3 regions of the Alteromonas sp. ABD4_190 genome follow, and region 1 is predicted to be linked to each of the others. Evidence: predicted binding sites of a transcription regulator. Region 1 holds the regulator's gene; each other region holds the start of a gene.
The links. The regulator FliA, encoded in region 1, starts transcription of late flagellar genes. The targets are predictions, from matches to a motif close to CTAAAGNTNNNNNNNNNNNNGCCGATA.
Positions count from the first base shown of each region.

Region 2: the regulator FliA is predicted to act here: its motif matches at 3,965-3,991, upstream of ACXAFM_RS14965 (flagellar protein MotY).
Region 3: the regulator FliA is predicted to act here: its motif matches at 2,732-2,758, upstream of pomA (flagellar motor protein PomA).

Region 1 is NZ_JBSWWN010000001.1:3,282,993-3,293,902, reverse strand. Features, by position in the region: gene ACXAFM_RS14380 (homocysteine S-methyltransferase family protein) at 1-175, opposite strand, end outside; gene metA (homoserine O-succinyltransferase MetA) at 179-1,117, opposite strand; gene ACXAFM_RS14370 (DUF2802 domain-containing protein) at 1,226-1,660, opposite strand; gene ACXAFM_RS14365 (chemotaxis protein CheW) at 1,719-2,210, opposite strand; gene ACXAFM_RS14360 (chemotaxis protein CheW) at 2,228-3,028, opposite strand; gene ACXAFM_RS14355 (ParA family protein) at 3,036-3,800, opposite strand; gene ACXAFM_RS14350 (protein-glutamate methylesterase/protein-glutamine glutaminase) at 3,829-4,959, opposite strand; gene ACXAFM_RS14345 (chemotaxis protein CheA) at 4,988-7,249, opposite strand; gene ACXAFM_RS14340 (protein phosphatase CheZ) at 7,262-8,017, opposite strand; gene cheY (chemotaxis response regulator CheY) at 8,052-8,435, opposite strand; gene ACXAFM_RS14330 (RNA polymerase sigma factor FliA) at 8,472-9,203, opposite strand; gene ACXAFM_RS14325 (MinD/ParA family protein) at 9,200-10,066, opposite strand; gene flhF (flagellar biosynthesis protein FlhF) at 10,072-10,910, opposite strand, start outside.
Region 2 is NZ_JBSWWN010000001.1:3,418,198-3,429,107, reverse strand. Features, by position in the region: gene ACXAFM_RS14980 (SDR family oxidoreductase) at 293-1,003, shown strand; gene gloA (lactoylglutathione lyase) at 1,220-1,615, shown strand; gene glpQ (glycerophosphodiester phosphodiesterase) at 1,721-2,917, shown strand; gene ACXAFM_RS14965 (flagellar protein MotY) at 2,955-3,827, opposite strand; gene rnt (ribonuclease T) at 4,169-4,804, shown strand; gene ACXAFM_RS14955 (peroxiredoxin) at 4,879-5,484, opposite strand; gene ACXAFM_RS14950 (bacterioferritin-associated ferredoxin) at 5,772-5,966, shown strand; gene ACXAFM_RS14945 (TonB-dependent receptor domain-containing protein) at 6,116-9,187, opposite strand; gene ACXAFM_RS14940 (FecR family protein) at 9,288-10,343, opposite strand; gene ACXAFM_RS14935 (RNA polymerase sigma factor) at 10,345-10,905, opposite strand.
Region 3 is NZ_JBSWWN010000001.1:567,959-578,868, reverse strand. Features, by position in the region: gene dxs (1-deoxy-D-xylulose-5-phosphate synthase) at 1-1,212, opposite strand, end outside; gene ACXAFM_RS02580 (farnesyl diphosphate synthase) at 1,245-2,135, opposite strand; gene xseB (exodeoxyribonuclease VII small subunit) at 2,165-2,407, opposite strand; gene pomA (flagellar motor protein PomA) at 2,809-3,570, shown strand; gene ACXAFM_RS02565 (flagellar motor protein MotB) at 3,570-4,499, shown strand; gene ACXAFM_RS02560 (class I SAM-dependent methyltransferase) at 4,615-5,871, opposite strand; gene ACXAFM_RS02555 (DUF1365 domain-containing protein) at 5,874-6,617, opposite strand; gene ACXAFM_RS02550 (NAD(P)/FAD-dependent oxidoreductase) at 6,614-7,879, opposite strand; gene ACXAFM_RS02545 (SDR family NAD(P)-dependent oxidoreductase) at 7,891-8,610, opposite strand; gene ACXAFM_RS02540 (nuclear transport factor 2 family protein) at 8,607-9,050, opposite strand; gene ACXAFM_RS02535 (LON peptidase substrate-binding domain-containing protein) at 9,309-9,884, shown strand; gene ACXAFM_RS02530 (sigma-70 family RNA polymerase sigma factor) at 10,002-10,613, shown strand; gene ACXAFM_RS02525 (ChrR family anti-sigma-E factor) at 10,606-10,910, shown strand, end outside.

The DNA.
Region 1 (10,910 bases):
CATTGTTGCCCTTTACGTCGCAGTGCCAGTCGGCAAACTGCTTCCCGCGATAGTCTTCTTCTTCCAACTTATGGCGCTGGATCATAGTGCCCATCGCACCGTCTAAAATTAGAATGCGTTTATTAGCGGCTTCTGTAAGCGTTGCCTGCGCGTTTGAATGTGATCTTTGGCTCACGTGCTACCTCTTTGGCTGTGACTTTTCAGCAAGCTGACTTAAATCGTAAGGCGTGGTCTGATAGACATAATAATTCAGCCAGTTTGTAAACAATAGGCTGCCGTGCGAGCGCCACTGTACAATAGGAGACTTGGCTGGATCATCCCCTTGAAAATAGTTTTTCGGCATTGACGGCGTTTGTCCCGCGGCAATATCTCGTAAATATTCGTCTTTTAACGTATCTGGATCGTACTCTGGATGACCCGTTACAAACACCATACGCTTGTCTTCTGACGCTACAATATAAGCGCCTACATCATCAGATTCTGCCACAACGCTCAGCCCATCAACACTGTTGTACAGCGAAGTATCAATATGCCCGTAACGAGAATGGGGAGCGTGAAACGTGGGGTCAAAACCTCTTAATAGTTCATTATGAGGATCGTTTACTTTATGCTTAAAGACACCTGAAAACTTTTCATCTTTGATCTCACGAGTAATACCATAAAAGTGATACATGGCGGCGTGAGCAGCCCAACATAAGTAAAGGGTTGAGTTCACGTGACGCTGCGCCCATTCCAGTATGGTGGTCATGGTTTCCCAGTACTTCACTTCCTCATAATCGATAAGCGCAAGAGGTGCTCCGGTTACTATAAGTCCATCGTATTTCTTGTTCGCGACTGCTGAAAAGTCGTGATAGAAAGCATCCATGTGCGATTGCGGGGTATTCTTCGGCGCTTGATTATCAATTCGAATTAAATCCACGTTTATTTGCAGCGGCGTGTTCGATAACAGACGAAGTAACTGTACCTCTGTTTCTATCTTGTTCGGCATTAAATTAAGAATACCGACTTCAAGAGGACGAATATCCTGATTGGCAGCCCTGTCCATGTCCATGGTAAAAATATTTTCACCTAGTAGTACATTCTGCGCGGGTAACTGCTCAGGAATACGAATTGGCATAGAGGGCTCCAGTGATAAATTACAATATTTGTATTGTGTCTATAACTGGCGATATGTCAACATCTTTACGTCTAGACGTCTAAACGTTTTTTACTTGGTGGGAAAACGTTAGCTATTTTGCTTATGCACCATCACTAACATCTCAGCTTCAGCGCGAGGAATGTCACAGGCCTCAATAATTTCGTCGATGCTGGCACCTTGCTTAACTAAGTCTGCAGCACGTTGATATAGGCGTAGGGAAGGATCTTGAAGTTTGAGCTCTCGAAGCTGATTTTCAATATCAGTTTGTTTTTCGTCTAGCTCTTGAATGTGGCGAGTAATGACCAATGTGCGTGCTTGCGCCTCAGTTTGTTGGTTATTTGCATCTTTAGCGAGCGCTTCTGCTCGTGCAATTGCGGAAGCACTATTTTGCTCGTTATCGTGTAGAGCTGTACGTAACTGCTTAACGTGCGAATATAGAATACTTACCGTAACAGCAAGCACAACGATAAAGCCGCACAAAATAAGTTCAATTAAGGTAGGTGCAGCAAGCTGCCATTCCATGGACATAACCCTTGGGGAAATGGAGGCGACATAGACAATACATGTCGCCTATTTATTTTTAGATATTGCTAAGCTCATCCCACTCTTCGTCACTTAGCAATTTATTCAAATCGACAAGAATAAGCAGTTCGCCATCACGATTGCTAACGCCTTGGATAAATTTGGCACTTTCTTCAGTGCCAACGTTAGGGGCGCTGTCGATTTCTGATGATTTCAAGTACACCACTTCGGCCACACTATCCACCAATATACCAACAACCTGTTCGTCAGACTCAATGATCACTATGCGTGTATTGTCCGTGATTTCCGTCGGGGGTAGCCCAAAACGCGCCCGGGTATCAATGACGGTTACCACGTTACCGCGCAGGTTGATTATACCAAGTACATAATCAGGCGCACCGGGTACAGGGGCTATTTCGGTATAGCGCAATACTTCTTGTACTTGCATTACGTTGATACCGTAAGTTTCTTCACCTAAGCGATACGTCACCCATTGAAGGACTTCGTCGTTGCTGTCGGTAGCGTTACTATTCATTCTTTCGTCGCTCATGAACCTGGCTCCCAATACTATGGCGTCTGGTCGTTACTGTCTAAGCCTTTGTTAAGCATAGATATTAATTCTTCAACGTCAATTAACGCGCACATTTTTTCTTTAACCATCCCTGCTAACCAGGGACGCTTACCTGTGGACTCGCGCCATTTTACGTCATCGGCAGTCAAATTGACCGTGTTTACAAGCTTTTCGCTTGCAAGTCCCCACGCACTCTCTCCTAACATTATAAGATATCGGTAGTTAAGCGATTGTGCGAGATTTTCGTTGTATTTTTCTGGCATTACCCATTTTGCAGAGTCAACAACATTTAGTTTAGACTCTCTGTGCAACATTACCCCCATAAACCAGTCAGGTTTTCCAAATAAAGGGCCTATTTTTTCAATTTGATGGATGCCACCTAGCGATGTTAAGGGTACCGCAAGTGTTAGCCCAGCCACCTCAAAGAATAGCGCCTGAAAGCGAAAACCGAGAGTATCCTTTAGTGGAGTTTTTAACTTCTCGGGAGTATCAACCTCACTTTCTTGTTCCGTTTGAGCAGGGACGTCAGCGAACGAATCCTGTTTTTCACTTACACTCGTTTGTGAATTCTGACTTTCAATTAACGAAGAGACCTCTTGTACTAACACTTCTTCATCATTGGCCAGCGGTTCGCTAGTTGTAGAAACAAGCGTTGACTCAGCCATTTGTTGAGAGGCTTGCTCAAGCAGTCTTGCCGTGCGCGCAGTAACATCCTCAGGAGCTTCAGGCTCTTTCAGAAGACTGTCTAAATATGCCTCCATTACTTCTTCACGGGCAAATGGCGATTGCTTGCTCATGGTCTTGTTATTTCTCCAATACGGCTAACAGTTTATCGTAGGCATTTACACCTCTTGTCTTTGGGTAAGCAGCAGAGATAGGAAGCTGCACCAAACTAGCATCCCTGAAGTGAGTGTCCACCGGAATGACCCCCTCCCAAACACGCTCACCGTAATCATTCATTAATCGCTTTCTCGACGCCAGTGCGGCATTTGTACGTTTATCAAACATAGTAGGAATGATTAGGGTGTCAAAAGACTTATCTAACGAACGCCCCATGATTTCCATAGTACGAATCATTCTATCCAAGCCTTTAAGGGCCAGATACTCTGTCTGCGTCGGAACAATTACCTTATCGCAAGCCGCCAGCGCATTGACCATTAACACACCCAAAACAGGAGGGCAGTCGATGATAGCAAAATCAAATTCATCGGATATCTTTGCGAGTGCTTTTTTTAACACTAAACCCATACCCTGTTCGCTGCCCATTGTTCTATCTAAGGTTGCCAGAGCCATGGTCGCTGGTAGCACATATAAATTGTCGAGCTTTGTAGGACTGAGACAGTCCATTACTTTATCGGCAGTAATCTGATTAGAATTAATAAAAATGTCGTAAACAGAATGACTTGTCGCCTCTGCATCAATACCAAAGTAATAACTGAGCGATGCGTGAGGATCAGTGTCAATCATAAGCACTCGTTTGCCCTTTTGAGCAAGCAAGCCGCCAAGGCTTACGGTTGTAGTAGTTTTACCTACTCCGCCTTTTTGATTTGCCACAGTCCACACTTTCATAATTACTGTTCCATTACAGTTCAAACTGCTATCGCATTTCGGTTTGAACGCAACTGCTCATATCGTCAATATTGATATTTTTACTGGATATATTAGCCACAGCGACAGCTTGAGGCATTCCGTAAACCACACATGAGTCTTGATCTTGCGCCCAAATAGTCGCGCCTTTATCTCTGAGTAACCGGCACCCTTCTCTTCCATCAGCACCCATTCCCGTTAAGATAATACCAAGTACGTCGCCTCCATAGACTTTAGCTAATGAGCTAAACGTCAGGTCAACGCTTGGCTTGTAACTCACCTTATCAGATTGGCTGGCATCAACGATGGAAATTCGCTTATTGCTGCCAATTGTTTCAAGCAGCATCTGCTTTCCTCCAGGAGCAAGGTAGGCATGTCCAGGCATTAAGATATCGCCATGCTCTGCTTCTTTTACTTTAATTTTACAATTGCTATCTAAACGCTGTGCAAATGCAGTAGTAAAAGTTCCGGGCATATGCTGCACTAACAATATAGGGTAAGGGAATTCTGCCGGCAGGGGGGAAAGCAATTTTTGCAGTGCAACCGGCCCTCCCGTGGACGCCCCTACCGCTAAACATGCGTACTTTTTCCCGGTTGCTCTTACTGAAGAAACAGTAGGTTGCTTATCAGCATCTTTGTGACCAGATAGCAACCCCGATGTTTTGAAAAAAGCTTGCTTTGGCGCGTTGTCAGGAAGTTTTCGAGTTTCCATTGTGCGAAGAGAAGGACGCTTTACACCTAGCCCTCTTCGCGCTATTAACCTAACTTTAGTGCAAAGTAAGCGCGAAGCATCTTTCCTGTCTTGCGCAATATCTTCGAACTTCTTTGGTAAGAAATCGAGGGCGCCGGCTTCTAGCGCGTCAAGCGTAGCCTGTGCGCCATGGTGCGTTAGCGAGGAAAACATCAAAATTGGCGTTGGACGTTTATCCATAATAACCTTAACGGCTGAAATACCATCCATAACTGGCATTTCAACGTCCATGGTTATTACATCTGGTTTAAGTGCTTCCGCTTTGTTTAATGCATCTTGCCCATTTCTCGCTTCTCCAACAACTTCAAGCTCTCTATCGCCATCGAGAATTTCTCGCACTCGACGGCGATAAAAGGTCGAGTCGTCCACGACTAGGACTTTAAAGACCATGGATTATCATTCCCGTTAATTCATCGCCTTACTTGATGGGTTTACGCGCGTACCGTTTTAGCAGGCTCGGAACATCTAAAATTAGTGCGATACCACCGTCTGAAGTAATTGTTGCACCAGCCATACCCGCCGTACCTTGTAGCAATGCGTCAAGGGGCTTAATAACTACTTCTTCTTGGCCTATGAGCGCGTCAACGACAAATCCAACTTGCTGCGTACCAATTTGCACCACAACTACGTGCCCCTTTTCTTTATCGATGTTTTTGGGGCCTCGGATCAACCATTCGCCAAGGAAGAACAATGGAATTGCTTTCGAACGAACTATCATTGTGAGCTGGCCATCCACCGTGTTGGTCTTCTTGATGTCCATATTTATTATTTCGTTCACCGCACCTAATGGTAACGCAAAGGTCTGTTTCCCTACAACAATCATTAATGTAGGTAAAATTGCTAGCGTTAGCGGTACTTTAATATCTAATCGCGTGCCTTTGCCAAGTTGCGAATCGATATTGACGGTACCGTTTAGTTGATTAATTTTGGTTTTAACTACATCCATGCCGACGCCGCGACCTGAAATGTCACTAATTTCAGTCTTCGTTGAGAAGCCTGGCGCAAAAATAAGGTTAAACGCTTCAACATCTGACATTCGTGCGGCTGCATCCGCGTCTAGTACGCCACGACTAATAGCTATCTCTTTTAGCTTTTCCGCGTCCATACCCTTACCGTCGTCCTCGATAGTAAGAAGAATATGATCGCCTTCTTGAGATGCTGATAGCTGAACCGTACCCATGCGAGGCTTACCAGCGGCCGCGCGGTCATCTGGCATTTCTATTCCGTGGTCAACAGAGTTTCTAACCAAATGCACAAGCGGATCGGCCAATGCTTCAACCAAGTTCTTATCTAAATCCGTTTCTTCACCCACAAGCTCTAAGGTAATCTCTTTCTTTAAGCTTCTTGCTAGGTCACGTACAACGCGAGGAAAACGCCCGAAAACTTTCTTAATGGGCTGCATGCGGGTTTTCATTACCGCACCTTGCAAGTCACCCGTCACTACATCTAGATTAGCAATGGCTTTCGACATGCTTTCGTCGTTGCTGTTGATACCCAAGCTTATCAGTCTGTTTCTAACCAGAACTAGCTCGCCGACCATGTTCATAATCTGATCTAAGCGTTTGGTATCTACACGTACCGTCGTCTCGGCAGGCGGTGGAGCAGGAGCGCCTTTCTTATCATCTTTCTTGGCAGCCGTTTTTGGCGCAGCTGCTTTGCTCGTTTTTGCTGCACTCGGTGCTGGGTTCGCCTTAGGCGCTGCCGCTGCACTAGGCGCTGATTGTTTTGCTTTTTGAACAGCTTCGGTGGCCGCTTTATCTACAGGAGGTTCAGGTGCCGTTGCACCAGGTCCTTGTTTAGTAGGCCCTTGACCGGAGCCATGAAGCTGATCGAGTAGCGCTTCAAATTCATCGTCTGTGATTTCTTCATCACCTGCACTGCTTGGCGGAGTTGACGCTTGTGCAGCCTCGGGTGCGCTTTTTTCGTCCCCACCAAACTGACCTTTTCCGTGCAGGTCATCTAACAGTGCCTCGAACTCTTCATCAGTAATGTCATCACTGTCAGTGCTCGCCGCTGGTGCTGACGTTTGCTCAGGCTCCGGTTTGGCGGGTTCTGTATTGGTTGATGAAGCTTGTCCTGGAGCACCACCTCCATGAAGCTCATCGAGAAGAGCCTCAAATTCGTCTTCGGTAATTTCTTCTATACCGCCGCTACTTTCACTGCTATCTGACGCAGCAGGCACAGGTTCATCTATAGTTAGCTCGGGCTCTTCTGCAACAACCTCGGGCTCAGCCGCGACAACTTCTTGCTCGGGTGCACTTGCATTGTCGAAAATGTTTTCATCTGGAGATTCTGGGCGACTGAGTTTGTGTAACAGGTCGACAAGATGTGCATCCGCCGGCTCTAGTGGCTCTTGAGCTTTCACTCGCTCAAACATTTCAACCACCACATCAGTGGCTTGCAAAATGATATCCATTAACTCAGGCGTTAGCGTTCTTTGGCCATTGCGCATGACGTCAAAAACGTTTTCAGCACCGTGACAAATTTCAACTAACTCAGTAAGAGAAAGGAAACCAGCACCACCTTTTACCGTGTGATAACCGCGAAAAATTGCGTTTAGCAAATCCGCATCTTCAGGATTGTTCTCAAGATCAACGAGCTGTTCTTGTAATTGTTCAAGTATCTCTCCAGCCTCAACTAGAAAGTCCTGTAATATTTCCTCGTCAACATCAAACGACATGCACCCGCTCCCCTAAAAACCTAAGCTAGACAAAAGATCATCAACATCATCTTGGCCTGAAACGACGTCATCTCGTTTTTCGGCATCAATAATTGGGCCTTCTGCCTCTACACCATCAACCTTATCGGCCTTAACGCTAGATGATTTAGTTTGTTCTGCACCGTCACGCTCACCAAACATGGTCAACATGTTTACAAGGCTTTCTTCTACCTCTTTAACCAGGTCAATTACGCGACGAATAACTTGCCCAGTTAAATCTTGATAACCTTGTGCCATCAAAACTTCAGTAAGTAACTGTGTAAGTTTAGCTGACTGATTCGAACCGTCTTCCAACAATTCGTCTAAGTCTGCACATAAAACCTTAAACTCACCCAACTCGATTTGGCGGTTCATCAGCTTTTTCCACTCTGGCATTACCTTCTCGATTCGCTCCGAAAGCAATTCAGCTATCGGCATGCTCGCCTCAACGGCGTCCATAGTAGTATTAGCAGCTTTTTCAGTTTCTTCAATTACGTAGGTAAGGCGGGACTGTGCATCGGGAATATCGTCTGTAGCTAAATTTTTGATGCGATCGTCTATTTGGAAGTTGTTCAATGCGTCGTGAAGTTGACGCGTTAACTTTCCTACCTCAGCAAACAACTCAACATTTTCTTTCATTGAGACTGCTTCAAGTAGTGCATTAGCAGAGGTCTTGTCACCCTCTTCAAGATAAGTGACAAGTTGCTTTGCTTCTTCCAACGATATTGGAACGTTTACATTCATTGACATCCAGTAAACCTCATTTATCTGTTGAGCGTCTGGATCAACCTAAACGTTCGAATATTTTATCTAATTTTTCTTTTAACGTTGCTGCTGTGAAAGGTTTAACGACGTAGCCATTAACACCCGCTTGCGCGGCGGCAACAATTTGCTCTTTCTTCGCTTCAGCGGTAACCATAAGCACAGGCAAGTGCTTAAGCTTATCATCTGCTCTTATCGCGCGTAGTAAATCGATGCCCTGCATGCCAGGCATGTTCCAGTCAGTAACTACGAAATCGAAATCGCCTTGTTGTAACATTGGCAATGCAGTGCTTCCGTCATCCGCTTCCTGAATGTTGGCAAAACCCAAATCTTTGAGTAGGTTTTTGATGATGCGTCTCATGGTTGAAAAGTCATCGACCACGAGAATTTTCATGCTTTTATCCAAAATAGCCTCCACTGAGGGGTTAATTGTTATTAATCTCTATTCTTCGTCAGCTTGCCACGACTTCATTCGTGATTTGAGTTTTAACATGGCTTGACTGTGAATTTGACTGACTCTCGACTCACTTACGTCAAGAACCTCGCCTATTTCTCTTAAGTTTAGTTCTTCATCATAATAAAGTGAAAGAACAATCGCTTCTCGCTCGGGTAATGTCGTGATTGCATGGGCCAACGCTTTTTGAAAAGCCCCTTGCATCAAATCTTCCAGCGGTGCATCACTACCTCTAGTTTGCTCTGTAGTGATCACATCCTCCGACACCCCCAAATCTTCAATGCCCACCAACTTTCCAGCATTGACTTCATTAAGCATCTGATGATAATCCTGCAAGCTTACATTTAGCTTGTCAGCAATATCAGAATCTCTTGCGTCACGCCCAGTTTCACTTTCTACCTGAGATATCGCCTCAGTAATCGCGCGACCATTGCGGTGAACAGAACGTGGCGTCCAATCACCTTTGCGTATTTCGTCAAGCATGGCACCGCGGATGCGAATACCTGCAAATGTTTCAAAGCTTGCGCCTTTAGAACCGTCAAAATTCCGTGCGGCCTCTAGCAAGCCAATCATGCCTGATTGGATAAGGTCATCAACAAGTACACTCGCAGGCAGTCGCGCCATCAAATGGTGCGCAATTCGCTTAACCAGAGGCGCATGTCTTTCGACTAACTGCGATTTATCTGTTTGCTGTTGATAAGCGGCGGCCTTGCTGTTCAACGTTGACTTCCTACGGCTTTTTCTGCAACTAATTGTTCAATGAAAAATTCTAAGTGACCTCCAGGCTGCGCTGGAATAGGCCAAGTAAGCGCCCTGTTTGCTAGCTTGGTTATCGCTACGGCTGCAGGAGAGCCAGGAAAAGCATCAACAATAGCTGTTTGCTTACGCACAGCCTTGCGAATATTTTCGTCAAATGGCACCGTCGCCACTAATTCTAGTGCAACATCAAGAAAACGCCCTGTCACTTTGCTTAATTTGCTAAATAATTCCTGACCTTCTCGCACATCGCGAACCATATTGGCCACAACTTTAAAGCGAAAAACACCGTGCTCACGGTTAAGGATTTTTATCAGCGCATACGCATCAGTTAGTGATGTTGGCTCATCGCAAACCACCACCATGATATCTTGGGAGGCTTTAGAAAAGCTTAATACCATATCTGAAATGCCAGCAGCGGTGTCGACTATTAATACGTCTATTTGAGAACGCAGCTCGCTAAACGCTCTTATCAAGCCAGCGTGCTGTGTGGGTGAGAGTTCCGCCATTGACTGGGTTCCAGATGTGGCGGGAGCAATCTTAATACCGTGGGGGCCGGTTACTAAAACCTCGTCTAACGTGCACTCGCCAGAGAGTACGTGAGATAGGTTTTTCTCAACTCGCAGGCCTAACATCACATCTACGTTTGCAAGACCAAGGTCCGCGTCAAGAACCATTACACGCTTGCCCTGCTTCGCCATGGCGATAGCAGTGTTAAGCGTAATATTTGTTTTACCGACGCCACCTTTACCACCGGTGACGGCGATTACTTTGATTAACCGTGATTGCTTCATTTTTCTTAAGCTACTCGCTTGATCGTCAATCATACTGCTTATGCTGTTTTAATTGCGTTGTTACCACTAGTATGATTCAAACCGTACTTTTTATAAAGCTTTGCAGCAGCGGAAACTAAAGATTTCGCTTCTGCAATCTTAATGTCTTCAGGCACTTTTTGACCATCGGTGACATAACTAACCGGTAGTTGGTATTCAACCGCTGCACTAAGTACCTCTCCTAAAGAGTAGCACTCATCTAACTTTGTGAAAATACAGCCACTTAGTTCAATATCGTCATACGCTTGAATGATTCTCTGCAAAGCCGGATATTGCGTATTGGCTTGCGCTACCAAATATTTTTTAACTTTTGGCATTTGGCCATTATCGAACTGCTTAATTTGCTTAATTAATCGACTATCACGCTGACTAAAACCTGCTGTATCAATCAATACTAGTCGCTTATGACGAAGTTGGAACAATAAATCTGCAAGTTCTTCACTAGTTTGCGCTTTTCGCACAGTACAGCCAATAATTTTTCCGTATGTCGCTAGTTGCTCATAGGCTGCAATTCTATACGTATCAATAGTAATCATAGCCACCGATTCTGCACCATATTTCTGTGCGTAGCGGGCGGCTAACTTTGCAACCGTGGTTGTTTTACCTGTACCAGTAGGCCCGACTAATGCAACCGCACCCTGTGAGCTAAGTATATCGTTTCCGGTAACATTTATGCGATTAGCCAATAGGTTAAGAAGATATACCCACGCGTCACGTTCGTTGTAATGAGCCGGTGTATAGCTAATCAACTGAGTTGCAAGTGCACTACTCAAACCCATATCGGTTAATCGCGTGACCAAGTATTGATGAACAGGTTTTTGACGCTTGTTCTTCGCTT
Region 2 (10,910 bases), 140 kb from region 1:
GGAAGCCACCGAATAGCAATAGACATAACTAAGCTAGTAAAGCAGTTGTATATCTATCTAGCACTTCAATTTGAAGGTATAAAGAAAGGTACAGCGCAGTATTAGGTAAAGCATAAAACATATCTAGAGCGAGCGAGACAGTACAGGTTATTGATCGCGATGTCCAATTATTTTGGGATTATTTTTTAAGCATTCCAATGCAACCTTATTACTGGCTCACAATGAATACGTATGTTTGTATAACGCCAATACCAGCTAAGTTAATCTTATTTTTTTTCGCTAGGTTTTAATTATGACAGACATGTACTCATTATTAGATAAAACCGCCATTGTAACAGGCGGTGGTAAGGGGCTGGGTAAAACTATAACCCACTTTCTATTAGATGCAGGAATGAAAGTAGCTATCTGCGGACGCACTGAACAGACGATAAACGAGACAGTTGAACAATTAGATGCGCTATTCCCCGGTAAAGTCATTGGGACAAAATGTGATGTATCAAAAAGTGATGAAGTAGCAAGTTTTGTAAAAGAAGTTAAAAATACATTTGGCGAACTTCACGTTCTTATCAATAACAGTGGGTTTGGTAAAGAAACGCTTATCTGGGAAACCAGTGAAGACGATTGGGACGAAGTGATGGATACCAATGTAAAAGGTTCCTTCCTTATGTGTAAGCAAGTAGTGCCCCATATGATTGAAAATCGAGAAGGTTACATTATCAATATTGCCTCTCAGGCGGCACTAAATGGATATGCCAATGCCGGCGTTTACTGCGCGTCAAAATTCGCATTGGTGGGGCTTGGGAAAGCTCTTCAAGAGGAGGTGCGACCTTATGGCATTCACGTTCACTCACTCAACCCTGCGCTAATTCAGTCACAGAAAACAGAATCAGAGAAGGTAGATAAGGGTCTTATTCAAAACGAAGACTTAGGCAAAATGGTGGTCTACCTGTTAAGCCAGCCACGTAGACTTAAAATTGATAATATCGGCATGTGGGGTTTTTAATACGTTTAAGTGGAATGGTAAAACTGTCTTAAAGCGTTAACATTTCCCCATTATCATGGTGTGTCGTTTGCGTTGACCAACGAAAGTGCTCTGCAGGGAGCCGTATGAATGGGGCTCTGTGTGGCTCGAGTTCTGCGTACATGTAGCAACTGCAAACGCACACTTACAATGCAGTGTACCATCGGGTAATTCTGATGGTTCAAATAGGAAATAGTTATGCGAATCCTTCACACCATGCTTCGAGTTGAAAACTTAGAGGCGTCACTTCACTTTTACACCTCATTGATGGGCATGCGCCTTCTCAGACAATCAGAAAACAAAGAGTATGAGTACACCCTCGCTTTTGTAGGATACGGAGAAGAGACCGATAGCACTGTGTTAGAGCTTACCTATAACTGGGGTGACAACACCTATGATAAGGGTAACGCGTACGGCCACATCGCTATTGAAGTAGACGACATCTATCAGTTTTGTGAAAACTTAGAAGCAAATGGCGCTGAGGTGTATCGTAAACCTGGCCCAGTAAAAGGTGGCTCTACCGTCATCGCTTTTGTTCGCGATCCAGATGGGTATGCCATAGAACTTATTCAAAATAAGTCTATTTCACTATAGCGCGACGTCGCCAATATCTTTTAAGCGCTTGTAACATAAGCTTTCTGTGAAATGTACGGCATAAGTAAGAAGGCGATAAAAGTAAACACATGGAGTGGCAGTCACATGCTAGGTAACCGCTTATTATTTTCTTTAAACCGTGTAAGCAAGGCTGTAGCGGGTTCGTCGAACAAGCTTAAGTTGCTATTAAAGGGCAATGCTAGGTTTCGCAATAGATATACGACCAGGTTGGCATCGTTACTACCTGCTTTGGTGGTGCTATTTACAGGTGCCCTTGCCTCTGAGAGTACGTTTGCAGCTGATGCTACGAATAGTAAAACCTCGCAAGCTGAAGCAGAACATACCACTAGCGAAAGACCGCATTTTACCGTTATCGCCCATCGCGGCGCTTCTGGCTATTTGCCGGAACACACCCTTGAAGCAGCCACGCTAGCGTTCTCGCTGCGTCCTGACTTTATAGAGCAGGATGTTGTTATAACCAAAGATGACATCCCCGTTGTACTGCACGACATTCACTTAGAGACAGTCACTAATGTAGAAGAAATTTTTCCAGCGCGTCACCGAAAGGACGGACGCTATTACGCCCGTGACTTCACCCTCGAAGAGCTTCGAGCATTGCGGGTACATGAACGTGCCAACAGTGATGGCAAACAAGTTTTTAAAAGTAGGTACCGCGGCTCCCAGGCTAATTTTAAAGTGGCCACGTTAAGTGAACACTTTGAGCTAATCAGCGAGCTTAATCGCCAATTCGGCACGTCTGTAGGCGTATATCCAGAAGTAAAGTCCCCTGCTTTTCACATTGCTGAAGGTATTGATGCCAGTAAGATGGTTATCGACACATTAAAAAACTACGGGTTTGCGGGAGAAAACGGCAATAGTTACCTGCAATGCTTTGACTTTAACGAGGTCAAGCGTATTCGTGAAACCCTTGGCTATAAGGGCAAAGTAGTTATGCTGATTGGCGAGAACGATTGGGGCGAGAGCGACACCGACTACGATTGGCTGCGTACACAAGATGGCATGAAGCAAGTCGCGAAGTATGCAAACGGCATAGGCCCTTGGTTAGGCCATTTAATGGATAATGAGGCGATGGCTAAAGGGAAAGTAGAAGCAGCAAGCTGGGTTCAGTACGCTCACAATAATGAACTTACAATTCACCCCTACACTTATCGTCAGGATGCGCTTCCAGCGGGCATGTCTGGAGAACAAATTTTAGATGTATTGCACAAGGTAGTGCGAGCTGATGGCGTTTTCACCGACCATTTAGTGCCTGTATTAACCTGGCGAGACAAAACAAATTAACGCAAGTTAAACGGGTTTAAGGCGCTTTAGCAAGCGCCTAAGACTTGGATAGTCGTACCACTACGCGTCTGTTTTGTGCACGGCTTTCCCGCGTATCGTTTGGCGCGATATGACGTTTTTCACCGTGGCCTGTCAGCTGGATCCTATCTTCAGGTACACCTAGCGTAGTGAGATAGCTTTTTACTTCATTGGCCCTTCGAATAGACAATTGTTCGTTGTTGTAACGTCCACCGTAACTGTCCGTATAACCATCGAGAAGCACAAGCTCCAATTCACTGTCTTCTTTTAAATATTCGCCAATCATAGTTAAACGCTTTTGCGAATACTTAGTAAGTTCGGTGCTGTTATTCTGATAAGACAATACGGTGTAAGAAATGTCATCAAAACTAAAGGGAAGCAAGTTCGACACGCACTTAACAAAGTCGCGATACACGCCTGAGAAGTTGCTTGCGTTTAATGCCACACTCACTTGGTCATATTTGTTATACCAATCTTGGTAATAAATCGTGGGCCAAAAGCCTTTCTCCAACTCAGACAGCATAGTCCATGCAGCATCCTGCGGCAGGTCGCCATTGTATTGCTTTCGAATAGACATATCCGCGATGGTCTTTGGCGCCACACCCGGCATCCACTTTGGCGGAACAGAGTAGACCGCAGCCACATCAAACTTGTTTGGCAGCATGTACATATCTAATTCAAATTCCATGTTGAGCTGCTTCGACGCAGAACTAGTGAACATGGCTTCGCCGTAACCAGGCAATTCATGGTTAAGTGTACACTGCAGGCGCGTGTCCGTATCAATACGCCAGTTGGAACTTTCAATGGTTGCAGAATATTGCCGCATGGCAGCATGGGACGACAGCGACCCCACCATCCCCAATAAAGCGATATATTTTAATTTCGACACCATTTCGACACCATAACGAAAGTCAGACTAACATGAATGTAGGCCTTTCATACGCCCACCAATCTTTAAGAGCCATAAATTGTACCCATTCGCTTTAAGCCGCAAATAGAACGTTTTGAAAAATTCATGGTTAATAAGATTATCGTCCAAAGTGTAGAAAAGTTTAGCGTTTAATACCATTAGCGTTTCGTACTATTAGCGCTTCTCATCTTCTCGGTTTTCAAATTGAAACTGGCAACTCGAAGATATCCTTGCGATAATTCTCTGTGCTAATAAGTTTCGCAGGTAGGTTTGCATAAAAAGCGACCAACCAGTTTCTGCAACCTAGTCTTACAAGAGTGTTTATGTCTGCCAACCCGCCCCTTCTTTCCCAGCGCTTTCGAGGTTATTTTCCCGTTGTCATCGACGTTGAAACGGCCGGATTTAATGCAGGCACTGACGCCTTATTAGAGTTAGCAGCGGTTACGGTGAAAATGGATGAAGAAGGAGTACTGCATCCTGACCAAACCTTTCACTATCATATAGATCCTTTCGAGGGTGCTAACCTTGAGCCTGCGGCATTAGAATTTAATGGCATTGATCCGAATTGCGCATTACGAGGTGCTATTGAGGAAAGCGAAGCCATGAAGGATTTATGTAAAGGTATTCGCAAAGCACAGAAAAATGCAGACTGTCAGCGTTCTGTTATCGTTGCTCATAACGCAACTTTTGATCAAAGCTTCGTTAATGCTGCGATTGAGCGCTGCAATATAAAGCGCACGCCCTTTCACCCATTTGTTTCCTTCGATACCACCAGCCTAGCGGGCCTTGCCCTTGGTCAAACTGTGCTGGTAAAAGCATGTCGAGCGGCTGGGATATCGTTTGACCAAAATGAAGCGCATAGCGCCCTTTACGATGCACAGAAAACCACCGAGCTATTTTGCTATATGGTAAATCGCTATAAGGCCTTAGGTGGCTGGCCAGTAGAAAATCAAGAATAGTTTTTTCGATAAACGCCGTAAACAAAAACAGCGCCAAAAGGCGCTGTTTTTCTATTATCTTTTAACAGGTTTGCTTATAGCTTATCTGCTTCTTCAGATAGATATTTAGCTACACCTTCAGGTGATGCATCCATACCTGATTTACCTTCGGTCCAACCTGCTGGGCAAACTTCGCCATGCTCTTCGTGGAACGCTAGTGCATCAACCATGCGAAGCATTTCGTCAACGTTACGACCAAGTGGAAGATCGTTTACTACCTGGTGACGTACCATACCTTCTGCATCAATTAGGAATGAACCGCGGAAAGCAACACCATCTTCTGGGTGCTCAACATCGTATGCTTGGCAGATGTCGTGTTTTACGTCAGCAACAAGAGTATATTTAACTGGACCAATACCACCTTGATTTACTGGGGTATTTCTCCACGCATTGTGTGAAAACTGAGAGTCGATTGAAACACCAATTACTTCAACACCGCGCTTTTTAAACTCGTCATAACGCTTGTCGAAAGCGATAAGCTCTGACGGGCATACAAAGGTAAAATCTAGTGGGTAGAAGAATACAACCGCTTTTTTGCCCTTAATAGCTTCACTTAGCGTGAAAGAATCTACGATTTCACCACTACCAAGTACCGCAGCTGCAGTAAAATCAGGTGCCGGACGGCCAACTAATACACTCATGAGTCTCTCCATTTATATTTGGATTGTAATAATAAAGGTGATTACATTGCGCAATCACTTTGATGAGAAATTTCCTATCCAGAAAATAGGTACGAATACGGAAATAACAATATTAAACAATGAGTTTTTTTACTGCTCGTACCAATAACTGAACAGCATAGAACAAAACTGTCCCGGACATTACCCAGTCGTTACCTAATTGCGGTTTATTAAATCTGCCATTACCTACTTGCCAAAACAAAGAATAACAATTATTATCATTTACAGATTCATTTGGAGTACGTTTAATGTTTGTTTGCATGTGCTATGGGGTAACAGATAAAAGCATTCGCGCGGCGGTTGAAGAAAACGGCGTGGGTAATATGCGTGAGTTACGTCAACATTTAGAGCTTGGCTCACAATGCGGTAAGTGCATCAATATGGCACAACAAATTATCGATCAAACCATTATTGACGAATCTCTCTTCAAAGACGTCGGCTAATATAAAAGTCCAAGGCTATCAGGCTAAATAACACAGGCTTATTTCCGAACACGCTTACCCTATCTATTGAAGTTAAAGCTTTATCCATGTTTAAAAGCTCGGTTTGACACCCTCAACTTTTCCTAAATTAGCTTCGTCAATACTATTAGCTATTTAAAGCTGTATTCAACACCTGCATAGTAAAATGCGCCATTAATACCGCCAGGGGATGTTGGTGGATAAAGCGCCCCAACCTCACCTTGAAACGGATTTTCATTTGGTAACGCGTCAAATAAGTTCTGCGCTCCAAAAGTAAGTTGAGTATCAGGCAAAATCTTCCAAGCGAGTTGAGCATCGAAAGTGGTTAGCGCACTGCCGTAAATATCCAAGCCTGCCGAAGCATCTAGATGATCTTCATAAAATTTACCGTAGTAGTTTAAACGCCAAGTGAAGGCCCATTCGTCTTTTGACTGTTCTAAGGTAATGCTCCCTCGATGAGCAGGGAGATTGTCTTCTAACATACGTATTCGAGCCTCAGTTAAGTTGGGCAGAAGCGTTATTTCCCCATCGCTTAACACCGGGTACAGAGATACACGCTCAACTTGCGTGTCTGTCCAGTTGTAGGCGACCAACACAGAGTTTGACCAGTCGCTTAACGCAAAATTGTAGTTTACAACTAAATCGATACCCTGGGTTTTGGTATCAAAATCATTGGTAAAATACTTAGCGGAATTATATCGGGCCGCATCAAAACGCCCTTGAGCAACAAGCGTATTAACGTCATCCTCGGTTAAAGGAATGGCCGATGTGGTACTGATACGATCGGTAAGGCGAATATTAAAATAGTCGAGCGTAGCAAAGAAGTTGTCACTTGCTTGCATAACCAAGCCCAAGCTAAAGTTTACTGATTCTTCAGGCGTCAGCGGCGTGGCCCCAAGCTGCTGCGAGATAAGGTCGGTTGGCGGCAATGTTGCTTGGTCTTCCAAGCCATTAAGGCCATAGGCAGTAGTTACATTTATAACATTACTTTGGCCCACAGTCGGAGCTTTAAAGCCCGTATTTAAAGAACCTCGCAGTGCAAACATATCGTTAAGTGTGTAGCGAGTACTTAGCTTTCCATCAAATGTTGACCCGAAATCACTGAAATGCTCTACTCGCGTTGCTACACCAAACTGCCAATCTTCAGTCGCGTAAAATTCCAAGTCGGCATACACAGCCCAATTGCTGCGACTCCAGTGACCAGCAGACTGAGGTTGATAACCAGGAAAACCGTTAGAGCCTATTGAGAAGCCTTCACTTAAACCTATCGGTGGTTCTAAAGCGAAAGGGCCAGCGATATACGAGGCTTCATCTCCCGCTTTTTGAAAATACGTCTCTTTTCTCCACTCAACGCCAGCAGCAATGCTCACGGGGTCGTCAAAAATAGTCTGGATCAGTTTAGTAAAGTCTAAGTTTAGCGTGCGTTCTACTTGTGATACCCCGCCTGGAGAAAAGGTCGTTGGGCTTTGCGGCCCTAGCGAAGGGTTGACCGTATTCGATATAGTGTACTCAATATCGCTATAGCCCAAGGTGGCACTGATATCCATCGCCCACCCCTTAGGCAATTCATGCTTTATACCCATTGCAATAGAAGCATCGGTAATCGTTCCACCGAACCGAGGAGTAAAACCACCAGGGAACCATTCATTAAAGGCAAAACAATTTGCTCCAAGTGAGGTCGTGTTATCTGCGATAAGTTGGTAATCAGGGTTTTCTAGTACGTTGTCATTTGATAAAGATATTGAAGGGCACGCTATACCGCTATTTAGCCCATCCAAATCAGCAACAATAAGGCGGCTTTCGCCGGTATTCGGATCCGTTCGGCTAAATACCCCTTCGCGAGTTTGCGGATTTCGAAAATAAAACCCTCCGTTTATCTCTCTTCTCGCGGCGGTCGCAAAACTATAAAAATGGGACGTTTTTGAAATATCAGCACCTGCATTGAGCGCAAGTTTGATATCTTCGTTAACATCAAGGGCCCCCCAAACTTGAGATGGCGAGGCGATAAAGCTATTTCCCTGTTCCAATAGCCCTTGGGCATCATCTCGCTGTACCGAGCGCGACGTGCCGTTTTGCTGTCGGTATTCCGCAGTGGTGTTAAAAAAACCCGATTCTCCTAACGTAAAGCCTTTATTAAGCTGTATTTGAAACAGTTCGCCATCGCCCTCGCTGTACCCTCCGGCTTTAAGCGCAACGCTCCCACCCTCGCGGTCATCTTTTAGCACAAAATTGATCACACCAGCGATAGCATCTGATCCATATTGAGCAGAGGCCCCGTCTCGCAGTACCTCCACTTGTTTTAACGCATAAGCAGGTATAACGGATATATCGGGACCTTGAGCACCATCAGATAACCCCCCGCCTAAAAATGTGATAACGGCTGAGCGATGGCGTCGCTTGCCATTTAACAAGAGCAAAGTGTGATCTGACGACATGCCTCTTAAATTAGCAGGCCTCACCAAGCTACTTGCATCATTGATGGGCTGGTCGTTCACGTTTAGTGAAGGCACCATAACGCTTAGCATGGAAAGGACGTCGCTATTGCCCTGAGAACTTAGTTTATCTGCTCCAATAACATCAAGAGGCACTGCCGAGTCGACAGCGCTTCGAGGCGCGTTACGAGAGCCAACGATAGCAATTTTTTCAAGCCCGTCTGCCCCCTCGTCATCTGCCTGTTCATTATCATCAGTCTGTTTACGTTGTGCTGTTAGCGATGCGCGGGAACGAATACTCAACGCCCCATTTTCATCGGCTACCACCGCTAATTCAGTGCCCTCAAGTAGCTGAGCTAATGCTTCACTCAAGGTAAAGGTTCCCTTAAGCGCATTGGTCGTTACTTTCTTCGCCAAATCAAAAGGAAACAAAAGGGTAGTGTTGGCTTGTTTAGCTAATTCAGTTAAGGCTTCGTTAGCGTTCTGTGCTGGAATAGAGAAACTAAACGCATCGGGCGCTGATGCCGGAAGAGTTTTAGAAGGTTGAGGATTTTTGAGAGTCGAACCGCTCTCGTCTTGCGCGTAGAGTGACGGTGTTATGAATAAGATTAAACATACACTCGAGGCAATATGTAAGGGCGCTGCAAGCGAGAAGTATGAAGGCCACGCTGTTCTTTTGCGCGAAATACAACTAGCCGAACACGCAAAGGCACGCAGCTTCTTTATTGCTTTTTTGGTTTGCCTACTTATCGCCAAATTGCCGTAATGCAAGATATATAATCGATGTACTTATTATTCTAGTTATATTGTCACATTAAATAAATTGATGCCAATAGGGAATAACTAATATCACCTATCTATCAAACAATATTTAACTTTTCGCTAGCTTAAGCTCAATACTGGTTTCTGTAACTTTCTCATAGGTAATATTAAAGCTGCTTTCAAGTGCCGACAGCAAGCCGTCTATATCGCCCACTTTGAAATAACCCGCCACTCTGCGCTTACGCAAACTATTGTCAGAGATGTGAAAACGGACTGGCGTGTATCGCCCAATTTCCAGTAGCACAGATTCAAGGGGCTCGCCTTTAAAAACTATCATGCCCTGCTGCCATGCCAAATCATCATCAATTTCATCTTGCGACATGCTTTCTCGGGCTTCTACTTTACCCAAAACAGTCGCTTTCTCCCCGGCAAACATTAGCAGACCTTCTTCTGTAACAGGGCGCTTACCAAACAATGATTCATTTGAAGATGACGCTTTAAAGCGGTCTTTTACTAACACTTTGCCATCGGTAACAACAAGTTCGAATGCGTTGTCGTCAACATACTGCATATTAAACGCGGTACCTACTGCTGTTACAGTATTGTTTCCAGCGGTAACAGAAAAAGGGCGGGTTTTATCATGAGCCACTTCAAAATGGGCTTCGCCTTTCAAAAGTACAATATTACGTGCACTTGATGTGAAATCTACCGTTACTAAAGAGTTGGTGTTTAGATGAAGCTGCGAACCATCGGATAAGGTTACATTTTTCTGTTCACCAACACCTGTTTGTACTTTTTGGCTAACAGCAGCAAATTCAGGCGCGCTATTTAGCCAAGTGCGCTGAACAATGACGCCAACCGCGATTGCCATAACTAAGAAAGTGGCAGCAATACCCCATACAGCGTTTTTCGGTAGGGTACGCCCTTTGGTAGTATGTCGCGCTGTTGGTTCAGGGAACAAACCGCTTAATTCATTAAGCACCGACATATCGTCCCACAAGCTTGCGGCATCTAGTAGAGCTTGGCGATGGGCATTACTTTCTGCCAACCAGGTGTCTAACTCTACCTTTTCGTCACTTTTTAAACCGCGATCGAGACGGCTTACCCAAAGGCACGCTTGCTCTTGGATATCTTCTTTGCTTGAAAACTGGCGAATATTATTCATGTTAACTACTGCTTATGTCCTGAGTCGCGGTAGCAGTGGCACGGGGAGATGCACTGTCATTTGAAAGCTCTGCTAAATACCTAGAGCACATCATTAAACCTTTGGCGACATGCTTTTCTACGGTGCTTTCGCTTAGCCCCACAAGCTCTGCAATCTCTTTTTGTCGCATGCCATATACTTTTTTAAGTAAAAATACGCGTTTTACATCAGCAGACAGGGTGTCTGTCGCTCGGCAAAAATGAATAAAGCGCTCTTTACTCTCTACATTTTTTTCTAAACTGTGCCCCACTAGTTCGTAAGGCAAAATATCCATGTCATCTAGCTGCTGCTTGTTTTTATTTTCTGCTTTTGCAACATGGTTCAACGCTAAATTACGCGCTGTTTTGAGCATATATGTCCGCTCATATTGTATTTCTTGTTTTAATTCTGCTTCGTAGCTTTTTATAAAAGCTTCTTGCACGATATCTTCAATGTCGTCGGCGCCAACAATAGAACCTACCGCGCGCATTAACTTCGAGCGGTATTTTAAAAAGGTTTCAGCTACTGTCGACTTTCTTGTCATAATAA
Region 3 (10,910 bases), 2.7 Mb from region 1:
GATAAGCTGATCGTAAGCGCGCTGAAGAAACGATGAATAAATTGCAACAACCGCATTCATCCCGTCTTTGGCAAGCCCCGCGCCAAACGTCACTGCATGCTGCTCGGCAATCGCAACATCGAAATACTGCTCAGGAAAGCGTTGAGAAAACTCAACCATGCCTGAACCTTCGCGCATGGCTGGCGTTACCGCCATTAGCTTAGGGTCTTGTGCGGCCATATCACACAGCCATTTTCCAAAAATTGCCGAGTAGGTAGGGGCTGAAGGCTTAGACTTGGGTAAGGCGTTATCTGCCGGGTTAAATTTAGGTACCGCGTGAAACTTGATTGGGTCTTCTTCTGCAACCGCATAGCCTTTACCTTTCTTGGTGACTACGTGCAGTAGCTGTGGTCCATCAAACTTGCGCATATTGCGTAGCGTATCGACAACACCATTAACGTCGTGGCCGTCGATAGGGCCAATGTAGTTAAAGCCAAGCTCTTCAAATATGGTGCCCGGGACAACCATGCCTTTAATGTGCTCTTCTGCACGGCTGGCAAACTCTTTAATTGGAGGCACATTGCTTAACAGCTTTTTACCACCGTCGCGTATAGAGTTGAAAAAATTACCGGTGAGCAAACGGGCTAGGTGGCTGTTCAACGCACCCACGTTTTCAGAAATAGACATTTCGTTGTCGTTAAGTACGACAACCATATCTTTTTTGATGTCACCAGCATGGTTAAGGGCTTCAAACGCCATACCTGCGGTCATTGCGCCGTCGCCAATGACGGCCACTACTTTACGGTCTTTACCTTCTTTTTCTGCCGCTACGGCCATTCCCAGTGCAGCACTTATCGACGTGGATGAGTGCCCAACAGCAAAGGTGTCGTAGTCGCTCTCAGGCGGCCATGGGAAAGGGTGCAGACCATTCTTTTGGCGAATGGTGCTCATGCGCTCTGCGCGACCGGTAAGGATTTTATGAGGATAGGCTTGATGGCCTACGTCCCACAGCAAACGGTCGAACGGCGTGTTGTACACATAGTGCAGTGCCACAGTTAACTCTACCGTGCCTAAACCCGAGGCAAAGTGGCCACTGGTTTGGCTTACGCTATTAAGTAAGTACTCACGTAATTCATCGGCAAGCTCGCGTAATTTTTCTTGAGGCAGCTGCCTCAATTTTTCAGGTGTTTGCGCAAGCGCAAGCGTTGGGTAATGTTGGAGATCTAAACTCATGTACTTATTATCTTTTTCAACATGGCGCGTGGCTAATGGTCGCGTTTTACCAAAAGCTCGCTAAACGCAATTAAACTGTCTGTATTGTAGGGTAAACGCGCCAATGCTTGAAGTGCATTATCGTGAAGCATTTCTAATTCTTGCTTAGCGCCAGCTATACCAAGCTTGGCGGGAAAGGTGTTTTTCCCCAATGCTTCGTCAGACCCTGCGGGTTTTCCTAACTTCTCGCTGCTACCCTCAACGTCTAAGATATCGTCTTGAACTTGGAAAGCCAGTCCAATATCTGCGGCATAGGCCATCAAGTCAGTTTTAGTTTCTGGCAGTAAGCCTTCACTGACAATAGCAACCATTTCAACACAGGCCTTAAGCAAAGCTCCGGTTTTGAGTCTATGGAGCTGCTTTAATTCTTCTAATGAGATGGTTTCACCCGTACTGGCTAAGTCGATAGCCTGACCACCACACATGCCTACGTAGCCGGCACTTTTAGCCAGTACAGACAAAAGCTGCCCGCGTTTGGTTTCGGCAAATACGCTTAAAGGAGCATCAGCTAGTACAGTAAATGCAAGAGACTGCAGGGCATCTCCCGCTAAAATAGCCGTAGCTTCATCAAAGGCAATATGACACGTTGGCATTCCGCGACGTAAATCATCATCGTCCATGGCTGGTAAATCATCATGAACTAACGAGTAGGCGTGCACGCACTCAATAGCCATGCTTATAGCCATCTGATCTTTTTTGGGCACGTCTAACGTGTTTCCTACAACCTGCACTAGTAGAGGGCGCATGCGCTTGCCACCTGCAAGCAATGCGTGACGCATTGCATCTTTAAGGCGCGGTGCGTAATCGGGTAAATCATCAATTAAGGTAAGAAGGGATGCATCAGTTTGCTGTTTCACTTGCTGATGCAAAGCAGAAAAATTCATAGGTCGCCTGTAAGTTAAAAATGAACGTTTTACGGCTGTTCACTTTCAGGAAGAGTCTGAAGCGTTTCTTCGCCTTGTTCACTAAGCAATATTTTTACTTTTTGCTCGGCGTTTTCAAGCGATTGCTGGCCTTGACGAGATAACGCTATGCCTCGTTCAAATTTTTCCAGTGCTTTATTAAGAGGCAGATCACCGTTTTCCATTTCGTTAACGATAGCTTCTAGTTCTGATAAAGTTTCTTCAAAAGACGCTGATGCTTTTTCTGTCGTCATAAAAACACTCAATACATTGGCCAAAATACGTGTACCGCGCACATTAACCGAGGGCCGCACAAGGGTCAAATGGTTTGTCCGTATATCGCCTATATCACAGCAATATAGCTTTTTTTTCATGCAGTTGACCACGTTGAATATGAAGATATTGTGCTATATTCGAAATAAGTGGCTACATTACTTTAAATAAAAGAATGCATGCGTGTTCTGATAGGTAGGCGAACGCTATAAGCATGGTCGATATATAGAAGACCTTTGAACAACGTTTTTTTAAAGTCACACTTAATAAAAAACAAATAAATATGATATTTTTCAATAATGTCGTTTTAGTATTTTTATCCGTTGCCGATAGAATATTTGTACATTAACAGCACTGACTGCGCATAAATGGGGAAGAGTGAGTGGATTTAGCAACCGTCATAGGTATGTTGGGCGCCATTGGTTTCATAGTTATGGCTATGATTCTAGGCGGCAGCTTAGGCATGTTCATCGACGTCCAATCGATATTGATCGTGTTTGGTGGGACTTTGTTTGTTGTCTTGTCTCAATTTACTTTAGGTCAGTTCTTCGGTGCGGGTAAGATTGCTGGTAAAGCCTTCATGTTTAAGATTGAATCGCCAGAAGAGCTTATTGAGAAGATCGTAGAGATGGCGGATGCGGCGCGAAAAGGCGGCTTTTTGGCTTTAGAGGAAGCGGAAATCTCGAACGAATTTATGCAGAAAGGCGTCGACATGTTGGTTGATGGCCACGATATTGAAGTGGTCAGAGAGACACTTGCTAAAGATATTTCTATGACGTCAGAACGACATGATTTTGGCGCCTCGTTTTTTAAAGGTATGGGCGATATTGCACCCGCCATGGGTATGATCGGTACCTTGATTGGTTTGGTTGCCATGCTGTCAAACATGGATGACCCGAAAGCTATCGGTCCGGCAATGGCGGTAGCACTACTTACCACTCTTTATGGCGCTTTTTTCGCCAATGTTATCTGTTTGCCTATAGCATTCAAACTTTCTGTGCGAGCAGGGGAAGAAAAGCTCAATCAAAGCCTTGTTCTTGACGGTATTGTCGGTATCGCTGACGGTCAAAACCCTCGAGTTATTGAAGGCGTACTGAAAAACTACCTTGCTGCAAGTAAGCGTGGAAGCGCAGAGGAAGAGTAATGGCCGAAGAAGAATGCCCAAAATGCCCCCCCGAGGGGCTTCCAGCTTGGATGGGAACCTTCGCAGACTTAATGTCACTGCTTATGTGCTTTTTTGTACTTCTGCTTTCATTCTCCGAAATGGACGTACTGAAATTTAAGCAAATAGCGGGCTCAATGAAGTTTGCATTCGGTGTGCAAAACAAAATTGAAGTAAAAGATATTCCTAAAGGGACCAGTGTTATTGCTATGGAGTTTCGACCTGGCAAGCCTGATCCCACGCCAATTGAATCTATTCAGCAGCAAACCAACGAAATGACTCAGCAAATGCTAGAATTTCAAGCGGGAAATGAGGACTCCGCCGGCGGCAGGCAAAAACAGCGTGGCGAACAACGGGGCGGTCAGTCTCAACAAACAGCTACTGAGTCATCTTCATCCGCTGAGCAAAGCACTGACCAATCTCAAATGGCTGAGTTGATGAAAAAAGTGGCCCAACAATTAGAAAAGCAAATTTTAGATGGGTCTGTAGAAATGGAGTCGCTGGGACAGCAGCTTACCATTCGAATTAGAGAAAATGGCTCGTTTTCCGCTGGGTCTGCTTTCTTGCAGCCACAATTTCAGCCCGTATTAAGAAAAATTGGTTCATTGTTAGCGGATGTGCCTGGAGAAATCGAGATTTCGGGCCATAGTGATGGACAGCATATTGCCAATGAGCTCTATCGTTCTAACTGGGATTTGTCGTCACAACGTGCCGTTGCGGTGGCCGAAGCCATGCGCTCAGCGCCTGGGTTTGATGAAAGTCGCATGTCTGTGGTTGGCAAAGCTGATACTAATCCTATCGTTGAGAATGCCACGACCGCGAGTGATAGAGCTAAGAATCGCCGAGTAGAAATCAATATTAACCAAGGTAAACCAATGATATCCAAACCCATATCAGTGGTAGATGATTAAGCGTCAACATTTTCTAAACTAAGTACGCATAAAAAAGCGGTGCCTTCAAATAATGAGCACCGCTTTTTAGTTTTAAAACGCCAACTTGTATTTGTTTACAAACAAAAAACGTTTATCAAATTCTGGCTAATTCCTCTCTGTACTGAGGTTTTGATATAACAAGTTGTACAGTGCTAATGGTTCTTTCTAAAAAACCACCTTCGCAATATTTGAGGTAATAGGTCCACATACGCATAAAGCGCTCGTCGTAACCATCACTCAATAATTCATCTTTAGCCGAAATAAACGCTTCATACCAATGGTTTAGCGTTTTTGCATAGTCCACACCAATGTCGTGTAAGTCACGGATCATCATATTCGTGTACTTTTTAAGGTGTGCATTTAGCTGGTATTGCGATGGTAAAAAACCACCCGGGAAAATGTATTTTTGTATGAAGTCTACGCTGTTTGAGTAGCTGTCATAACGTCTATCGTCAATGGTTATTGACTGAAGTAACATAAGACCGTCGTCTTTTAAAAGAGAAGCACATTTTTCGAAAAAGTTACCTAAATACTCTTTGCCAACCGCCTCAATCATTTCGATGGAAACCAGCTTGTCGTATTTACCCTCAAGCAAGCGATAATCTTTTTTAAGTAAGGTAATTTTACTTTCTAGTCCTTCCCGTTCAATCCAATCTTTCGCCCATGCGTGCTGCTCTTCTGAAATAGTAGTGGTGGTGACACTGCAGCCATAATGTTTCGCAGCATAAACCGCAAGGCCGCCCCAGCCAGTGCCTATTTCTAAAAGGTGGTCTACTTCAGACAGTTGTAATTTGTCACAAATAGCTTTTAGTTTGTAATTCTGCGCGTCGTTTAGTGTTGCGTTTGCATCTGGGTATATAGCTGATGAATACATCATTGTTGGGTCGAGAAAGCGTGTATAAAGCTTATTGCCCAAATCATAATGCGCTTCAATGTTCTTTTTAGCTTGGTCTTTTGTATTTCGACGCGCAAAATGCTGAATCTTATTGATGGGCATGGTTAGCCACTTAAACTTATTTTCCCACTCATCAAGGGTGGGCAAGTTCCGTGCGAAAATCCTTACTACGGCTGTTACATCGTCACTGTCCCACAACCCATCCATGTACGCCTCGCCAGCGCCCACACTGCCGCCAAGTAACAACTGTCGGTAGGCTTGCACATTTTTGATATTTACCGTAGCGCGCAAGTCACTTTCGTCTGTGCCGAAACGCGCAACGACATCGCCGTTTTCTTGAATAGTTAAGCGACCAAATGGAAGCTGATTTAAACACTTCAAAAATAGTGTTCTACAAGTTTTATCTACAAAAGAGACCTCTGAGGTGGTCAGTAGTACAGATTCACCGAAAGACATTGTTATTGTTCCTGACTCTTTTCTGGGTGTGTATATAGTGGCGTTCGTTTCAGCAATAGCTTAAGCGCGTGCCAATAAATTCCGGCCACGGTTTTTATCGTCATACTGGGTATACGTTTAAGTGCGGCAGATAGATTCGCATTATCTAAAGTAAATTTACTCAAATTAATCCCAGCGCTAAATTCTTTGTCTTCTCTTACGCAATCCATGGCTAAAGAAAGTCTAGATGAAGGCTGAGAAATCGACCATTTATAGGTCATATCCATAGGATTAAAAGGCGACACGTGAAAAGCCTTTGCTGTATCGGCTTGGATGTCTAGATTTACCAGATAGTGGTGGCGCTCATTCCAAGGAGTATTGCTAACCTCAGCAAGCATATGAGTATATTTACCCTCAGCGTTGCGAAGGTAATAAAAGTTAACTGGGCTGAAATACAGACCCCACATGCGTAACTGACCTAGCATAAAAACGTCGCCGCTTAGCGCTTTACCATCATTTAATTCGGTCATTCTTTGCAGCACGGCTTGTTTCAAAGAAATAGAAGGGTCACCTAGATAGTCTTCTCGCTTGAATCGAACTCGTGCTTTAGTGTGCGCGCTAAAATACTTCAGCGTATCCGATAGCACGTTCAGTTCCTCACTTTCGAGTTTTAACCAAAACAGATAAATGTCGTAGTCAAACTTGTGTTGGGTAGGCTTGAAACGTTGATGGTATACCTTGCCTTTATATATCGCGCTTTCTGTCACAGTGTTTCACCAAAACGAGCACAAACGTCTAGTGCACTGGTAACGCCATCTTCATGAAAACCGTTGTACCAGTAGGCCCCACAAAAGTGTAAATTATCTACGCCGCAAATCTCACTTCTACGTGACTGCGCTTTCACCATGCTGGCACTGTACTGAGGGTGCGCATATTTATAGCTTCGCAAAATACTCTTTTCATTAATTTCAGGCGTATTATTGAGCGTTACACAATACGTATTCTCCGCTTCTAATCGCTGGAGAATGTTCATATTGTAGGTGACAGAGGCGGGGCGGGCTTCCTCGCTTGCATCCTCCTTTAAGCTATAGTTCCAACTTGCCCACGCCAACTTCCTTTTAGGTAATTGGCTTATGTCTTTGTGCATGACTACATCATTTTCCGCATAAGGAATATTGCCAAGAACATCTTTGTGCAGCGACGTAGGGGAATGAATCATTTTTAACGCTTGGTCGCTGTGACATGCAAATACGACATGATCAAACGTCGCAACTGCACCAGTTGAATCGGTAACTTTCCACTTGTCATCGCTTTTGGCCACAGAAACTACAGCTGTAGATAATTTAATTTTAGACTCAAATGGCGCAACAAGTGGTGGAATATATTGGCTAGATCCACCTTTAATCGTGTACCACTGTGGCCGGTCAGTAATATTGAGCAGGCCGTGATTATTGAAGAATTGAAGGAAGAAAGTTAATGGAAATTTTCTCGTTTGTTCTAGGCTACTAGACCAAATAGCGGCGCACATAGGCAGTATATAGTAGCGCGCGAAGTCATCGCTTAGCCCTAGTTCTTTAATAATATCTTCCAGCGTCAATGAAGACGTGTCGCGCTTTTCAGCCACCATGGCTTTACACGCTTTGTTAAATGTCAGAATGTCTTTAACGATGCGCCAAAATTTAGGCCGAAGAATATTGCGTCTCTGGGCGAATAAACTGTTTAAGTTATTGCCATTGTACTCAAGGTTCGCTTTTTTGCTCATCACAGAGAAGCTCATCTCGGTTGGTTGGTAATCAACGTTTAGCTGAGTAATAAGCTTGATAAAGTTAGGGTAGGTCCAGTCATTGAAAACGATAAAGCCGGTATCAATGTGATGAGTCTGGCCATTATCGTCTATTTTCTTTGTTGCCGTATGACCACCAATGTAGTCATTCGCTTCGTATACTGTGATGTTGTTCTGTCGATTTAAAAGGTGTGCGCAGGTTAACCCTGAAATACCTGTGCCTATGATGGCAATCTTGTTATTCATTTTTACTTCTCTTATTGTTTTTCTCTCATGGCCAAGGATAAACGCTTCTGAATTGGTGTAGGCAATATGTGCATAAAGCGCAGGATAAACCCAAAGAAACGAGGGAAGAAAACGGTCTGCTTGTTGCTTTCTATCCCTTTAAGCATAGCCTCGGCAGCTTCTTCTGCACTAATTTTCATTGGCATTTCGAAGTCGTTTTTGTCAGTCAAAGGTGTTTCAACGAACCCTGGTGATACTGCCTGTACTTTCACGCCTTTATGGTGAAGATCGACTTCTAAGGACTTCGTGAAGTAGTGAAGGGCAGCTTTACTAGGGCCGTAGGCCTGAGTGCGTGTGAAAGGTAATAGACGAGCCATACTGTCGACTATGACCAACTTGTCGCCATCTTTTAGTCGTGGAAGAAGCGCGTTAACACAGTGAACTACGCCAAAGAAGTTAGGCTCGAAAACGCGGCGGAACATGTCTGGCTCGAAATCCTCAAGGTCTACATATTCACAAGTACCAGCATTGAGTACAGCAATATCGAACTTAACACTTGCTAATGCTCGCTTTGTATCTTCTAGGTCTGACACATCAAACTGACAACCGCTAATATTGCTATATTTGCTAAGTTCATCAAGGGCTTCTTTGTTTCTTCCACAAGCAATGACACTATACCCCCTATCGGCACACTTGATTGCTAATGCCTTACCTATTCCAGATGTTGCGCCAGTAATTAAGATACTCTTCATTTTGCCAGCTTCCCTTTTATCTTTTTGATTATAAAACCTAAGATAGGTACGTGTTCGTAAACCATTTCGCCCAAATCATAATAATCTTTGTGGTAGATGATGATGTCACCGTCAACACCAAGTTGTGTTGTACCGTCTAGCGTGATCTTTTTGGCATTGTTTTTTAGTACGAGGGTCATCGTCCAATTTACAACGTGAGTCACCTTGGATTGACTATGGGCAACTTGTTGCGAACAGTAGAGAATGTCTGCTATATCAAACTTGCACGTTTCGGCTTGTGTAAGCAGGTTAGAAAAATAACTTTTAACTTCGTCTATCCCGCTATGCATAGTGATGGGGTCTATAAATTTAATATTACTGGCATAGATGTCTTCCAAGTCATCTGGGGATATCTGACATATATCTGTGTAAATTTTACAAAAGCGCTCGATGACATCCATACAACTTCCTTTACTTTAAAATATTGAGTACAGGCTAATCATTCAATTATGATTTTCTCTAAAACTTGCAAAAATTTTTATAATTATTGACTACAAGTCTCTGATCTCAAATTCGTTAGTATTTTTATACAAAAACTAAATTACATTAATTGCCGAGCTTAAGATCATGTTTCTTCGTTTATCCGTGAAAAATTTTCCCATTCGATCCTATTTGTACTCAGTCGCGTAAATATTTTCGTGTTTTCGGAAGTGTCGAGTATGAGAGTAGAACGTTTTCCCTTATTTCCTCTATCTGCGCACCTTTTGCCTGAAGGCAGAATGGCATTGCGTATTTTTGAACCTAGATATGTGCGTATGGTTAAGCAGGCATGCGCCGAAAATAAAGGCTTTGTGATGTGTATGCTAAACGCGAATGGAGACAAAGGCTCAAACGAACACATCCATAAAATAGGGACATACGCACAGGTTGTCGACTTTGATATGCTCGACGATGGTTTGCTTGGCATAAAGGTTGCTGGTTCTCATTTAGTTGAGGTAAGTAGCATTGAAGTTGAAAAAGATGGTCTTCGCACTGGAAGTTGTAAGGTGTTAGAACCTTGGAAATGCGATTTGGCCCCTCAACAAATAGCGCCTATGGACGAGCGGCTTAAAGAAATATTTGGAAATTACGAAGAACTGGCGTCGTTGTATGAATCACCGAAGTTTAATTGTCCCAACTGGGTATTAAATCGATGGTTAGAGTTATTGCCAGTCGATGGCTCGCAAAAGCAGCATTTTTTAGCGCAAAGAGAATGTACTAGTTTGCTAAATTATCTCTCTGCACTAATCGCTTAATATTGAGAGTTAAATTGACATTACAAATTCGTAATCCAACATTTGCATTTTTCGCAAACGTTTTAAGTCAGAACGTCGTAGAATGATACAACCAAAACGGAAAAGCGGACGAATCTTATGTTAGTTGGAATTCCTTTGGAACAAAGTAACAGCACAATCAAACCTAAAGAATGTGCTACTGAAATGTCTGATTACCTTGTGGCGGTTGCTGACGCCAGATGCAAACGATCCTTTGCTAGAGTATTTAACTATTTCGCACCTCGCTTGCGCTCATATGCTTTGAAACAAATGGGAAATGAGGCGTTAGCGATGGAGCTTGTTCAAGACACCATGTCAAACGTTTGGCAAAAAGCACATCTTTTTAATGCCGAGAAAGGGTCTCCATCGACATGGATTTTTACAATTGCGCGTAACATACGTTTTGACATGTTGCGTAAGCTGCAGAACCGAAAAGAAGACGTATGCTCTGATGACTTGTGGCCAGTGCTTTGTGAGCAAACTGCGGATGCTAATGAAGCGCCGCTTGACGAACAAGTTACTTTAGAGCAAATTGGTCACTTATTTGAATCACTGCCGGTAAAACAAAAAGCGGTAGTTGAAGCTATCTACATTGATGGCAAGTCTCAACAAGAAGTTGCCGACGAACTTTCTATTCCGTTAGGTACGGTAAAGTCCCGTACGCGTTTGGCGCTTCAACGATTAAAGGTCATGTTAAACGATAATGATTAGGTTTCATCCCAGTGCCCAGCAACTTAAATATTTCGTTGAGGGCACGCTGTCACCTGCTATATCTTTAATGGTTTCAGCACATTGTGATATGTGTCCGAAATGCCAACGATTTGTAGAGATAGAGACTGAAAGCTTAGCCGCACAAATGGTGTCATCTGTGAGCGAAAATGCTTTCGCCAGTTCTGATGCTTCGCTCCAGTTTGGCGATATGTTTTCACAAATTACACAACTCCCTCAAACCCCTGACGGCAGTTTTAAGGCTGCTAGTGTTTCTGAATATCGAGAAACTTTGAACAA